DNA from 3 places in the Nonomuraea sp. B12E4 genome. Region 3 is predicted to be linked to each of the others. Evidence: riboswitches for the same ligand, from Rfam matches in the RefSeq annotation. Region 3 holds a riboswitch; each other region holds the start of a gene.

Region 1 (4,213 bases), on a different contig from region 3:
ACGCTGTGTACGTCACCGGCCCGGCGGCGGGCCGCCTGGTGGAGGGCGCCGGGGTCGATCTTGCTGTCGTCGCCTTGGCCGCCGACCAGCTTGGCGCCGTTGGTGAAGAACTTCGGCGCGCCGCATTCGTCGTTGTTGATGTGGCTGTCGGGGTGACACAGCACGCTGCCCCAAGGCGGAGTGAGGGTGGCCAGGGCCAGGCAGTTCGCGGCGGTTCCGGTGGAGACGGGGAAGATGTCGACGTCCCGCTCGAAGATCTCGCTCAGCTTGCGGCGGGCGCTGTCGGTGAAGGGGTCGTTGCCGTAGGGAGGGGCATCCCCGGCCGTCGCCGCGGCGACGGCCCGCACTATCTCGGGCGAGGCGCCGGCCATGTTGTCGCTGATGAAGGCGCGGCTGGAAGGGATGATGGCGGTTACCGAACGAGCAGTAGCACCGCCGCCCAGGCGTGACGGCGGGCGGTCACGGAGAGGCGCGCACCTTCCAGGTGCCGCCGTGGACGACCACGGCCTGGTCGTCGTTGATCGACAGGTACGCCTGCTCGCCGTGCCGCGCGACCTGCCGGTCATGCCGCTCGGCCCGGCCCCGGTTGCGGTGGGCGAGCACCAGGAAGGGCACCAGGCCGAGGCCGCGCGTCGATTCGGGCGCGCCTGGATCCCCGGGGTCGATGGCGGCGTCGGCCTCGCGGTAGTAGCCGAGGTCCGGCGCGGCCAGCGCCGCGCCGGCCGAGACGTCGGCATAGCCGAGGCGGCCCTCGCGCACCGCCGGCGCGACGACGCGGTCGAAACCGGTCCGCTGTACGTGCTCCAGCAGGAACAGGGGATACCCACCGGCGACGAAGACCAGGTCGGCCCCGCGCAGCGCGCGTTCGACATCGGCCGCCCCCGCCCGTTCGAGGTCGAGGCGCTCGACCACCATGCCCTCCCCCCGCAGCAGGCTGTCCGCCGCCTCGACCCACGGGGCGGCGGGCAGCGGATTGGCCGCGGTCGGCACCAGGACCGCGTGCCTCGCCGTCAGGGGGAGCGACGCCAGCCAGGGCGGCAGGGCACCCAGTCCGGCGGAGCCGAGGAACACTTTCCGCACGTTCAGTTCTCCCTCTGGTCGCTCATCGCGGGCAGGCGCGCCGCCGTGGGCCGTTCGTGCCGGTACGTCGCCAGCCAGCCCAGCGCCGCCAGACCACAGAAGCCGGCCGAGGCCGCGCAGGCGCCGCCCCAGCCGTAGCGGTCGTAGGCGCTGATGCCGACGGCCGTGCCGAGGGCACCGCCGAAGAAGTAGGTGGTCATGTAGATGGTGGTCAGGCGGGACCGGGCGGCGTCGACCAGGTCGTAGATGACCGCCTGGTTGGTCACGTGCACGACCTGGCAGCACACGTCCATCAGCAGCGCGCCGAGGACCAGCCAGACCAGGCTGCTCCGCCCGGCGGCGAGCACGCCGAAGGAGCCCGCCAGCAGCACGATCGCGCCCCCGGTGACCGGCAGGCGCGTCCGCCGCCGGTCCAGCAGCCGCCCGCCGCCCAGCGCGCACAGCGCACCCAGGGCGCCCACCAGCGCGAACAAGCCGATCCCCGCCTTGCTCCAGCCGAACGGCGGGCCCGACAACAGGAAGGTCACGGTGGACCAGAAGCAGCTGAACATGGCGAACTGCGCGGCGCCGATCAGCGACCGCCAGCGCAGGACCGGCTCGCCGCGCGCCAGCCGCAGCACGGCCCGCATCTGGGCGGCGTACCCGAGGTCGACCTCGCGGCCCCCGGCCGGCAGCATCCGGTACATGGTCGCCGCCATGACGGCCATCACCCCGGCCGCCACGCCATAGACCCAGCGCCATCCGGAGACCTCGGCGACGAGCCCGGCGAAGGTCCTCGAAAGCAGCACCCCGAGCAGCAGGGCGCCCATCAGGGTCGCGACCGTACGGCCCCGGTGCTCCGGGCGCGCCAGCGTCGCGGCGTACGGGATCACCATCTGCGCCACCACGGACGAGGCGCCCACCAGTATGGCAGCGGCCCCCAGCACCTGCGGCCCGGATGCGGCCGCGCTGACCGCGAGGGCCACGGCGTCGATCGCGAGCAACGTGGTGATCAGCGGGCGGCGGGCGATGATGTCGCCGAGCGGCACCACGAACACCAGCCCGCAGGCGAAGCCCACCTGCGTCACCGTGATGAGCATCCCCGCCGCGGATGGGCCGATCCCCAGCTCGCGGGCGATCGTCGGGAGCAACGGCTGCGCGTAGTAGACATTGGCGATCGTGATGCCACAGGTCAGCTCCAGCAGCCGCACCAGGGCACGCTCCAACGCCACGGTTCTTCCTCCAACCGGTCGATCCAACGGGGCAGTGCCGTCACCCGGACCGCACCCGCCAAGTGGTTTCGAGGAGGCGGGGATCCGGGGGACGCAACCGCAGGGATCAGCCGGCGGGCCGCGTCGACTGGGCTTGGCACGAGTGTCCTCGGAGGTTCACCCCGAAAGGGAGGACACCTCAGTCATGCGGCGATGAGCACTGTAGCCGATGGTTGGCCGTGGTAGGTCCCCTGCCCCTCGCCGGGCGGTGACGGGTCCGAAACCTGGTGCAGCCGGGTTACCGTTACGGCGCCTGTTACGCTCGTATGCGACGCGGGGTGCCCGGCGAGCCGGGCTGAGATCACACCCGTAGAACCTGATCTAGTTCGCACTAGCGAAGGGACGTCACGGGTGACCTCCGTTCCCAAAATCCTCTCTATCGCCGGCACCGACCCCAGCGGTGGCGCGGGCATCCACGGCGATCTGAAGACCTTCTCCGCCCTCGGCGGCTACGGCATGGCGGTGACCACGGCTCTGGTCGCGCAGACGACCACAGGCGTGCGCGGCGTACACGAGGTGCCCGCGGAGTTCGTCAGCGCTCAGTTGGACACGCTGCTCGCCGATGTCCCCGCGGACGCCGTGAAGATCGGCATGCTGGGGCGGGCCCCCGTCATCCACGCGGTGGCCGCGGCACTGGACAGGTTCTCTCCTCCGTACGTGGTGCTCGACCCGGTGATGGTGGCCAAGAGCGGCGACCGGCTGCTGCCGGCCGACGCGGTGTCCGCGCTGCGTGAGGTGCTGCTCCCGCGCGCCGACCTGATCACCCCCAACCTGCCGGAGGCGGCGGACCTCCTCGGCGAGCCGCAGGCCCGCACCGTGGCGGAGATGCACGAGCAGGTACGGCGGCTGCACGCGCTCGGTGCGCGGCGGGTGCTGCTCAAGGGCGGCCATCTGGACGGCGAGGTCTGCGTCGACGTCTTCAGTGCCGGCGGCGAGCCGGTCGACCTCGCCGGGCCCAGGGTCGCGACCCGCCACACCCACGGAACCGGCTGCACCCTGTCCTCGGCGGTCGCGGCGCTGCGCGTGCGTCACCGGGACTGGCTCGCCGCCGTGCGAGCGGCCAGGGACTACCTGACCGGCGCGTTGCGTGCCGCCGACAGCCTGCGCGTCGGGGGCGGTCACGGCCCCGTCCACCATTTCCACGCGGTGTGGTGAGGCGGATGGCCGAGCCGCCCGACGACCTGCCGATCATCGAGAGGGACGTGGTCCGGCTCGTCGTCCTCGACACCCGCGATCGGTTGCTGCTCTTCCACACCCGCGATCCGACGATGCCGGAGAAGGGAACCTGGTGGGAGCTCCCAGGCGGCGGGATCGACGACGGCGAGGACTATGTCGACGCGGCGATCAGGGAGCTGAGGGAGGAGACCGGGATCCGTACCCGCCCCGCGCAGATCGGCGCTCCCACCTGGCGGCGTGACAGCTCCTTCCGCTACCGGGGCGCGCGGCGGCTGCAACACGAGGTGGTGGTCCGCGTCCGCCTCGACGTCCCCGGCCCGGACATCGACCGCTCGGAGATGCTGGACTTCGAGATCGAGGACTACTTCGGCTTCCGCTGGTGGCCGGTCGCCGAGGTCGGCTCCAGCACGGATCGGGTCTACCCGCGCCGGCTGCCGCAGCTCCTGCCGGAGTTCCTGGCGGAGGTGAGCATCGCCGAGCCATTCGAGCTGTACCCCTGAGACACGCCGGTCCTATGCGGCGGGTGTGTGGCCGGCACGAGAGTCAGTCCTGGACGGCCGGTGCGCGGGCCTCGGCCCGGCGGGCCGAGGCGCGCCGGGAGGCCAGCATCTCGATCACCCACAGCAGCAGACCGGCGGCGGGGAAGGCGGCGCCGAGCACGCAGACGCCCGCCCAGCCATGACTGGCATAGATGGCTGCCGACAGGC
Region 2 (4,213 bases), on a different contig from region 3:
GAAGAAGGCGGCCAGCCCGGGGGTGCTCATCAACCCGTTCACGTCGATCCCGCTGGCCATGAGCGCCACGGACGCGGTCGAGGTGGACTCGGGCACGGGCGTGTTCGACATGCTGTCGCTGGGGCTGGCCATGGGTGACAGCCCGGTGACGACGGTGGTGCCGTTCGGCGGGAACGAGCAGCTGGCTGACGGCGGCGCGGCCGTCAAGTGGGACCGGGCGAAGGCGCTGGCGCTGTTCAACGCGCTCAAGGAGGACAAGCCGGTGCCGCAGGACATCCTCGACGCCGCCTGAGGCGGTCGGTCGGCCGAAACAACGTGGCCGGGCACCGTCGGGTGCCCGGCTTCGTGTTGTCGGGGCGAGATGGCCGGCTTTGTGCGATGCGGGCCGGCGTGGCGTCCAGCTCGGGGTGGCCGAGCGGGGAGGGATCCGTGACCCGGGGCTTCTTGTCCGACAGCTCGACGCGGCCGGCGACGGCGTGCTCGGCCGGCAGGGCGCCCGCGAGTGCGGGGTCGAGCTGCATGGGGTTGACGAGCCGCCTTCCGTCGTGGTCGGAGTGGGCGAGGAACTTCCCGGCGATCCGCACGCAGGTCCTTCGACACTAACCTCCCAGGCATGACTGTCTCGGAACGTTTGCACGCGATCGGCCGGCCGCTGCTCCAGGAGCAGCTCGACCATCCCACCGTGGCCGGGATCGGGCGGGGTGACCTGGCCGAGCCGGTGTTCAGGTCGTGGCTGGAGCAGGACTACCTCTTCCTGCTGGACTACGTGCGGGTGTTCGCCCGGCTGGCCTGGCAGGCGCCCGCCGCGCACCTGGGCGACCTGGTGGACCTGGCGCACACGACCTTCCACGACGAGCTGAGCCTGCACCGGACGATGTCGGCGGAGTTCGGGGCCGATCTGGAGGGGGCGGTGAAGGGGCCGGCGTGTGAGGCGTACACGAGGTTCCTGCTGGAGTCGGCGGCGTCCTACGGGGAGGGGTTGGCTGCGCTTTATCCGTGTATGTGGGGATATTCGAACCTTGGGCGGATATTGGCTAAGAATCCGCCTGCTGAACCGAGATATCGGGCTTGGGTGGACACGTACGCGGACCCGGGGTTCGAGGCGCTCACCGTGCGGATCGCCCAGATGATCGACGAGGCCGGCCCCGATCCGGCGCGGGCGGAGGCGCTGTTCACCGAGGGGATGGCGCACGAGCTGGCCTTCTGGAGCGTGCCCTAGCCCCTCGCGCCCGGTTGTCCACAGGCTGTGGACGGCCGGGGCTCATGGGGACCGTACTCTGGTGGCATGCCGGAACTTCCCGAAGTGGAGTCGCTGGTCCACTTCCTGCGCGAGCGGGCGGTGGGCCGTACGATCCTGGGCGTCGACGTGGTCGCGTTCCAGGCGCTCAAGACGTTCGACCCGCCGGCCACCGCGCTCGGCGGGCTCACGGTGACCGGCGTGTCGCGGCACGGCAAGTTCCTCGACCTCGACTGCGACGGGCTGCACCTGATCATCCACCTCGCCCGGGCGGGATGGCTGCGCTGGCGGGAGGACCTCTCGGGGGCCAAGCCCGTCCGCCCGGGCAAGGGCCCGCTCGCGGTCCGGGTCCGGCTGGCGCCCGATGAGGAAGGGCTGGCGCCGGGGTTCGAGCTGACGGAGGCGGGGACGCAGAAGCGGCTGGCCGTCTATGTCACGAAAAATCCAGACGATGTGCCGGGCGTCGCCGCCCTCGGCCCCGACCCCCTGGACGAGTCGTTCACCGTGGCCGCGCTCAAGCGCATCCTGGGCGGCAACCGTACGCAGATCAAGGGGTTGCTGCGCGACCAGAAGGTGATCGCGGGCATCGGGAACGCCTATTCGGACGAGGTGCTGCACGCGGCCAGGATGTCCCCGTTCAAGATCGCGGCGACGCTGACCGACGCGCAGATCGCCGACCTGCACGAGGCCATCGTCACCACGCTGGGAGAGGCGGTCGAGCGGGCGCACGGGCTGGCGGCCAAGGATCTCAAGGCGGAGAAGAAGTCCGGCCTCCGCGTGCACAACAGGGCCGGGCAGCCGTGCGACGTGTGCGGCGACACGATCCGCGAGGTGTCGTTCGCCGACTCGTCGCTGCAATACTGCCCCACCTGCCAGACGGGCGGGAAACCGCTGGCCGACCGCCGCCTGTCCCGGCTGCTCAAGTAGGTGGTCGGGGCCCGTGCCGGACGCGAGATGATGGAGTCATGAGCGTTCCTGAGATCGACCCCAGTGCCCTTCCGTCCGACGCCTACCTGCTCGACGTGCGGGAGCAGGAGGAGTGGGTGGCGGGGCACGCCCCCGAGGCCGTGCACATCCCCATGACGCAGATCCAGGGCCGGGTGGACGAGGTGCCCAGCGACCGGACGGTCTACGTCGTGTGCCGGGTGGGCGGCCGATCGATGCAGGTCGCGGCCTGGCTCACCCAGCTCGGACGAGACGCGGTCAACGTCGGCGGCGGCATGCAGTCATGGGAGTCGGCGCGGCGCCCGATGGTCAGCGAGACCGGGCAGCCGCCTTTCGTCGCGTGAGGCGGCTTGTACGGTGAGACAACGCCCACTATGGCGGTTTCGCCGTCATTAGGGCATGATGAGGGCGCCAATTACAGATCGTCGCGGGAGCTCGGGGTGCCGGGCTGAGAGGGCAGCAACTGATCCGCTGCCGACCGCCTGAACCTGTCCGGATAATGCCGGCGTAGGGAGTGTGCGATGTCGCATGCCGTCAACGAAGTTCCCCTGACTCTCGAAGGACGGCCGCCGAAGACACTGGGCGTGCTCGACCAGGGCGCGCTCTGGGCCAACCTGGGTGTCAGCCTCCTCGGCTTCTCCGGGGCCATGTTCCTGCTCGACCCGCTCGGCAACGCGCCGCTCAGCCTGGGCGCCGCGCTGCTGGCGGCCGTGGTCGGCAGCCTGATCGGCACGGCCATGGTGGGTCTGTCCGCCATCCCCGGCACCCAGACAGGGCAGCCGGCGATGGTGCTGCTGCGCGGGCTGTTCGGGGCCCGGATCTCCTACGTCCCCACGGTGCTGAACGTCGTGCAGATGCTCGGCTGGGGGGCGTTCGAGCTGTGGGTGATCGCCAAGGCCGCCTCCGCGATCTTCGGCGGGGTGCCCTACCAGGTGTGGGTGATCGTGGCGGGGGTGCTCACCACCGCGCTCACGATCTGGCCGCTCGGCTCGATCCGGCTGCTGCGCCGCTACGTCACCGTCGGGGTGATCGTGTCGATGCTCTGGTTCGCCTGGTTCTTCCTTTCGGACGCCCCCGTGCACGCGGGCGGATCCTGGACCGCGTTCGCCCCGGCCGTGGACTACGTGATCGCGCTGTCGGTGTCGTGGGTGCCGATGGCGGCCGACTTCGCCCGGCACTCCAGGTCGAGCAGGGCCGCGTTCACCGGGGTGGTCGGCGGTTACACGCTGGCGCAGGTGGCCTGCCTGGGGCTGGGCGTGTACGCGGTGGCCATCGCCGGGGCGGCGGCGGTGGGAGCCGACAGCACGTCGGTGTTCGGGCCCTTCGTGGCGGTGCCGGTGGGCGCGCTGTTCTTCGGCATCCTGGTGCTGCGGGAGACCGACCAGTCCTTCGCCAACGTCTACTCCACGACGGTCTCGTTGCAGAACCTGATGCCCAGGGTGGACCGGCGGGCGTTCTCCGCCGCGATCGGCGTGCTCACCGTCGCCATCGCGCTGGTCGTGGACGTCACCTCGTACGGCGCGTTCCTGTCGGTGATCGGGGCGGTGTTCGTGCCGATGTTCGCGGTGCTCGCCGTGGACTACTTCGTGCTGGGCGGCGCCTCCCGCTGGAACACCGGCGAGGACGCGCCGTCGCGCTGGTCGATGCTGGTGCCGTGGGGGCTCGGCTTCCTCGCGTACTGGCTGACCACCTCCAGCCTCACTGTGGAGGGCTGGGACGCCCTGTGGGCCTCGGTACGGGAGGCGATCGGGTTCACCCGGCAGCCGTGGATGAACGGCGCCCTGGGCGCGGCCCTGGTGGCCGGGCTGGTGACGCTGGCCGTCGGCTGGCCGCGGCGGCGCCGCGCGGCCGGCTCCGAGCCCGGCTCCGAGGCCGCGCGGGCAGGGCGGTCAGGCTGAGGCGCGCTGCTCGACGTTGAGGAGGTGTTGCTTGGCGGCCGGACCGCCCGCGTAGTCGCCGAGCGTGCCGTCCCCGCGCACCACCCGGTGGCAGGGCACGATCACGCAGACGGGGTTGGAGGCCAGCGCGTTG
Region 3 (4,213 bases):
CGTCATAGCCGGCGTCCTGCAGCACGGTCAGCGTGCCGGGCAGGCCCTTCATCACATCCTTGCCGTCCAGGAACACCGCGGGCACCTGAGGCCCGCCGCTCCCGCGGCGCACTCCGAGGAGCTTGTGGTCCTTGAGGAGTTGCTTGGCACGCCCCAGCGATAGGTCCAGGCGCGAGGCCACTTCGGGGAGAGTGAGCCACTCGTCGACGAGTTGCTCGGTCTCCCGGTCGATCTGTGCAACAGAAAGCGTCACGAAACCACAACTACCACATGCCGTGCTTGCTCAAACAACACAATCCCGTAGGGAGACTTCTGGATCTACCAGGCGTTCCGCGTCGAGAGGGTGACCGGCTTCGATGATCCTGCGCCCCTGTACGAGATCACGCGGCCGGTCCACGGCCAGCACCGCGGCGAGGGTTTCCTCGGCCGTGAGCCAGACCGCCGACCACGGGCCCTCGGGGTCGCCGCGGTAGATGAGGCGCTCCCCGGCCGGGTGGTGCCCGGCGTACTGCACCATGTGCTTGAACTGCTCCGACCAGAAGTACGGCACCGGATCGTAGACCATGTCCTCGCCCAGCAGCGTGGCGGCGGCGACCTCGGGGGCGTTGAGCGCGGTGTCCCAGTGCTCGACCCTGAGCCTGGTCTGCCAGCGGCGCGACCACCAGGCGGCGCAGTCGCCGACGGCGACGGTGTTCGGCAGCGAGGCGCGCAGGTGCTCGTCCACGACGACCCCGTTGTGCAGGTCGATGTCGGCGGCGGCCAGCCATTCGAGCGCCGGGCGCACGCCGATGCCGGTGACGACCACGTGCGCCTCGACGAACTCGCCGTCCAGCAGCCGCACGCCGCCCTCGTCCACGGATTCGACCATGGTGTCGAGCCGCAGGTCGATGCCGTCGTACCAGCGCTGGGTGCGGGCGCCGATCTCGGCGCCGACGGCGGTGGCGAGCGGGGCGGGGCCGGCCTCGATCACCGTCACCACGCACCCGGCGCGGCGGGCCGCGGTGGCCACCTCCGCACCGATCCAGCCGGCGCCGATGATCGCGACGCGGGCGCCGGGCACCAGCATGGCCCGCAGCTCGTGGGCGTCGTCGAGGGTGCGCAGCACGTGCTGGGGGCCGTCGCCGGGCAGCCTGATCGGCTCGGCTCCGGTGGCGATGACCAGGCCGTCGTAGCCCAGCTCGCCCTCCGTCGTCTCCACGACGCCGGGGCGCAGGGCCTTGGCCGTGACGCCGGACCAGAAGTCCACCTCGATCGCGGCCAGATCGGTGTCCACGTAGCTGGTGTCGGCGTCGCCGAGCAGCACGGCCTTGGACAGGGGCGGGCGATCGTAGGGACGGTGCCGCTCCTGGCCTATCAGCGTGATCCTGCCGCTGAATCCGCGCCCGCGCAGCGCCTCCACCGTCCGCAGGCCGGCCAGGCCCGCTCCTACCACCACGACATGGTTCACGTTCATGACCATAACGGGGGCGGTGCCTGGATGTCGCACCGAGGCCGTAGGCTGGGGACGTAAGCCGCGCGGGAGTCCGGCCGTCACCGGGCTGAGAGGAAGGCGTCATCGGGCCTTCGACCGCAAGACACCTGATCCGGATCATGCCGGCGAAGGGAGCGCGAATGGATGTGATCGTGGGTGGCGGAGTCGTCGGGCTGTCGATCGCCTGGCGGCTGACCCGCGAGGGGCGGCCGGTCACCGTGGTGGATCCGGCCCCGGCCGGCGGAGCCTCGCACGCGGCGGCCGGGATGCTGGCCCCGGTGAGCGAGGTCACCTACACGGAGGGGCCGCTGCTGCGGCTGGGCGTCGCCTCTCTGCGCCGCTGGCCCTCCTTCGCCGCCGAACTGGCCGCCGACGCGGGCTTCTCGGCCGCCGACCCGGGTCTTCCCAGTCCCGGCGGGCGTGCGGCGGGTGATGTCGATCCCGGCGTCTCCGGCGGGCTCGCGGGGGACGGCGCGGGCGGCGGGTTCGGCATCAGCGCGCGGGCGCGGGCCGGGCTGGATCTGCGGGCGGACGGGACGCTCGACGTGGCGTTCGGGGCCGACGACCTCGCGGCGCTGGACGAGCTGGCGGCGTTCATGGACAAGCTGGGGCTGCGGGTGGAGCGGCTGACGGGCCGCGAGTGCCGCCGCCTGGAGCCCATGCTGGCCCCCTCCGTGCGCGGCGGGCTGCTGGCCCCCGGCGACGCCTGGGTGGACCCGCGCCGGGTGACGGCCGCGCTGCTGACCGCCCTCGACCGCCTGGGCGTGCCGCTCGTACGGGCGCGCGCGAGCGGGCTCCTGCGCGACGGCGAGCGGGTCGCCGGAGTACGCCTGGCGGACCCCGAACAGCCCGGACCCGGTTGGCGGCCGGAGATCCGGGGCGACCGGGTGATCCTGGCGGCCGGGGTCTGGAGCACCGAGCTGGCCGACGTGCCGGTCCGGCCGATCAAGGGACAGATCATGCGGTTGCGCTCGCCGCAGCCGCTGCTCAGCCGGTGCGTGCGCGGGACCGTGCACGGCTCGCCGGTCTACCTCGTCCCCCGAGGTGACGGCGAGCTGGTGGTCGGGGCCACACAGGAGGAGCTGGGGTTCGACACCAGGGTGACGGCCGGCGGGCTCTACGAGCTGCTGCGCGACGCCAGGGAGCTGGTGCCGGGCGTGACGGAGCTGGAGGTCGCCGACGTGGTGGCCGGCCTGCGCCCGGGGACGCCGGACAACCTGCCGCTCATCGGCCCGGCCCGTACGCCGGGGCTCGTCCTGGCCACGGGACACCACCGCGGCGGCGTGCTGCTGGCCCCCCTCACGGCGGCCCTCGTGTCCGACGCCGTGGCGGCGGACACGGCGGGCGGGCCTGCCGCTTTCCCTGGAGCCGGTGGGGCCGGTGGAGGCGGTGCGGCCGATGCGGCGGTGGGTGACGACGGTGAGTTGGCGGAGTTGTGCTCGCCAGAGAGATTTCGGGAAATTTCATGATTGTGACGATCAACGGGGCCGCCCATGAGGTGGCCGACGGGATTACGGTGGCGCAGGCCGTACGTACATTGACCGTGGCCACCACCGGAGTGGCGGTGGCCGTGAACGACGAGGTGGTCACGCGGAGCTCGTGGGAGACGACGGTGCTCGGCGACAGCGACCGCGTGGAGGTTCTGACGGCGGTGCAAGGTGGATGATCTGATCATCGCCGGGGAGAAGTTCTCCTCCCGGCTCATCATGGGGACCGGCGGCGCGCCCTCGCTGGAGGTGCTGGACCAGGCGCTGGCCGCGTCCGGGACCGAGCTGACCACGGTGGCCATGCGGCGGCTCGACCCCGGCGCCCGCGGCTCCGTGCTGGACGTGCTGCGCGAGCGCGACATCAAGGTGCTGCCCAACACCGCGGGCTGCTTCACCGCGGGTGAGGCGGTGCTGACCGCCCGGCTGGCCCGGGAGGCGCTGGGCACGAACTGGGTCAAGCTTGAGGTCATCGCCGACGAGCGGACGCTGCTCCCCGATCCGATCGAGACGTTCGACGCGGCCGAGCGGCTCGTGGCCGACGGGTTCGTGGTGCTGCCGTACATCGGTGACGACCCGGCGCTGGCGCGGCGGCTGGAGCAGGCGGGCTGCGCGGCCGTGATGCCGCTGGGCGCGCCGATCGGCTCCGGGCTGGGCATCCGCAACCCGCACAACATCGAGCTGATCGTGGAGGCCGCCTCGGTGCCGGTGATCCTCGACGCGGGCATCGGGACGGCCAGCGACGCCGCCCTGGCGATGGAGCTGGGCTGCGACGCCGTCCTGCTGGCCACGGCGGTCACCAGGGCGCAACGGCCCGATCTCATGGCGGCGGCCATGAAGGCGGCCGTGGTGGCGGGGCGGCTGGCGCGGCAGGCGGGCCGCATCCCGCGCAGGCGCTACGCCGAGGCGTCCTCACCGATGACCCCCTGACGGAATGGTCACAGCCCCGACAGGACGCCCTGCCGGGGCTGGGACGCCAGTGAAGCCGTGCCCGTTTCGCCGGGCGGCTTCGACGTGCCGATCAGAACGTCTCAGCATCGGTTTCGGGCGCCGGGGCCCTGCCAGTGGCGAAACGCCCGTAAACTCAGCCGGGTGGATACGACGACTGCGGACCCCCTGGTCGGACGGCTTCTCGATAGGCGCTACCGCATCGAGAGCCGGATCGCCCGGGGCGGTATGGCGACCGTCTACCTGGCGTTGGACATCCGGCTCGACCGGACGGTGGCGCTGAAGGTCATGCACCGCTCGCTCGCCGACG

What was found. A riboswitch is a leader RNA that binds a small molecule or an ion and turns the genes downstream of it on or off. The one in region 3 is predicted to bind thiamine pyrophosphate.
Region 1: linked by a shared signal. The riboswitch ahead of thiD (bifunctional hydroxymethylpyrimidine kinase/phosphomethylpyrimidine kinase) and the one ahead of ABGB18_RS22170 (FAD-dependent oxidoreductase) in region 3 are both predicted to bind thiamine pyrophosphate.
Region 2: linked by a shared signal. The riboswitch ahead of ABGB18_RS35165 (cytosine permease) and the one ahead of ABGB18_RS22170 (FAD-dependent oxidoreductase) in region 3 are both predicted to bind thiamine pyrophosphate.

The regions. Positions count from the first base shown of each region.
Region 1 covers NZ_JBDPME010000045.1:32,762-36,974, forward strand. The annotation lists gene ABGB18_RS46245 (beta-eliminating lyase-related protein) at 1-566, opposite strand, end outside; gene ABGB18_RS46250 (Type 1 glutamine amidotransferase-like domain-containing protein) at 460-1,080, opposite strand; gene ABGB18_RS46255 (MFS transporter) at 1,083-2,291, opposite strand; TPP riboswitch at 2,595-2,690, shown strand; gene thiD (bifunctional hydroxymethylpyrimidine kinase/phosphomethylpyrimidine kinase) at 2,682-3,485, shown strand; gene ABGB18_RS46265 (NUDIX domain-containing protein) at 3,491-4,006, shown strand; gene ABGB18_RS46270 (hypothetical protein) at 4,050-4,213, opposite strand, start outside.
Region 2 covers NZ_JBDPME010000021.1:71,753-75,965, reverse strand. The annotation lists gene ABGB18_RS35190 (LCP family protein) at 1-292, shown strand, start outside; gene ABGB18_RS35185 (GPP34 family phosphoprotein) at 246-584, opposite strand; gene ABGB18_RS35180 (transcriptional regulator) at 614-1,219, shown strand; gene ABGB18_RS35175 (DNA-formamidopyrimidine glycosylase family protein) at 1,286-2,164, shown strand; gene ABGB18_RS35170 (rhodanese-like domain-containing protein) at 2,203-2,526, shown strand; TPP riboswitch at 2,600-2,713, shown strand; gene ABGB18_RS35165 (cytosine permease) at 2,704-4,080, shown strand; gene ABGB18_RS35160 (methylated-DNA--[protein]-cysteine S-methyltransferase) at 4,072-4,213, opposite strand, start outside.
Region 3 covers NZ_JBDPME010000009.1:208,163-212,375, forward strand. The annotation lists gene ABGB18_RS22160 (Rv2175c family DNA-binding protein) at 1-253, opposite strand, end outside; gene ABGB18_RS22165 (FAD-dependent oxidoreductase) at 284-1,453, opposite strand; TPP riboswitch at 1,506-1,622, shown strand; gene ABGB18_RS22170 (FAD-dependent oxidoreductase) at 1,612-2,940, shown strand; gene thiS (sulfur carrier protein ThiS) at 2,937-3,137, shown strand; gene ABGB18_RS22180 (thiazole synthase) at 3,130-3,885, shown strand; gene pknB (Stk1 family PASTA domain-containing Ser/Thr kinase) at 4,048-4,213, shown strand, end outside.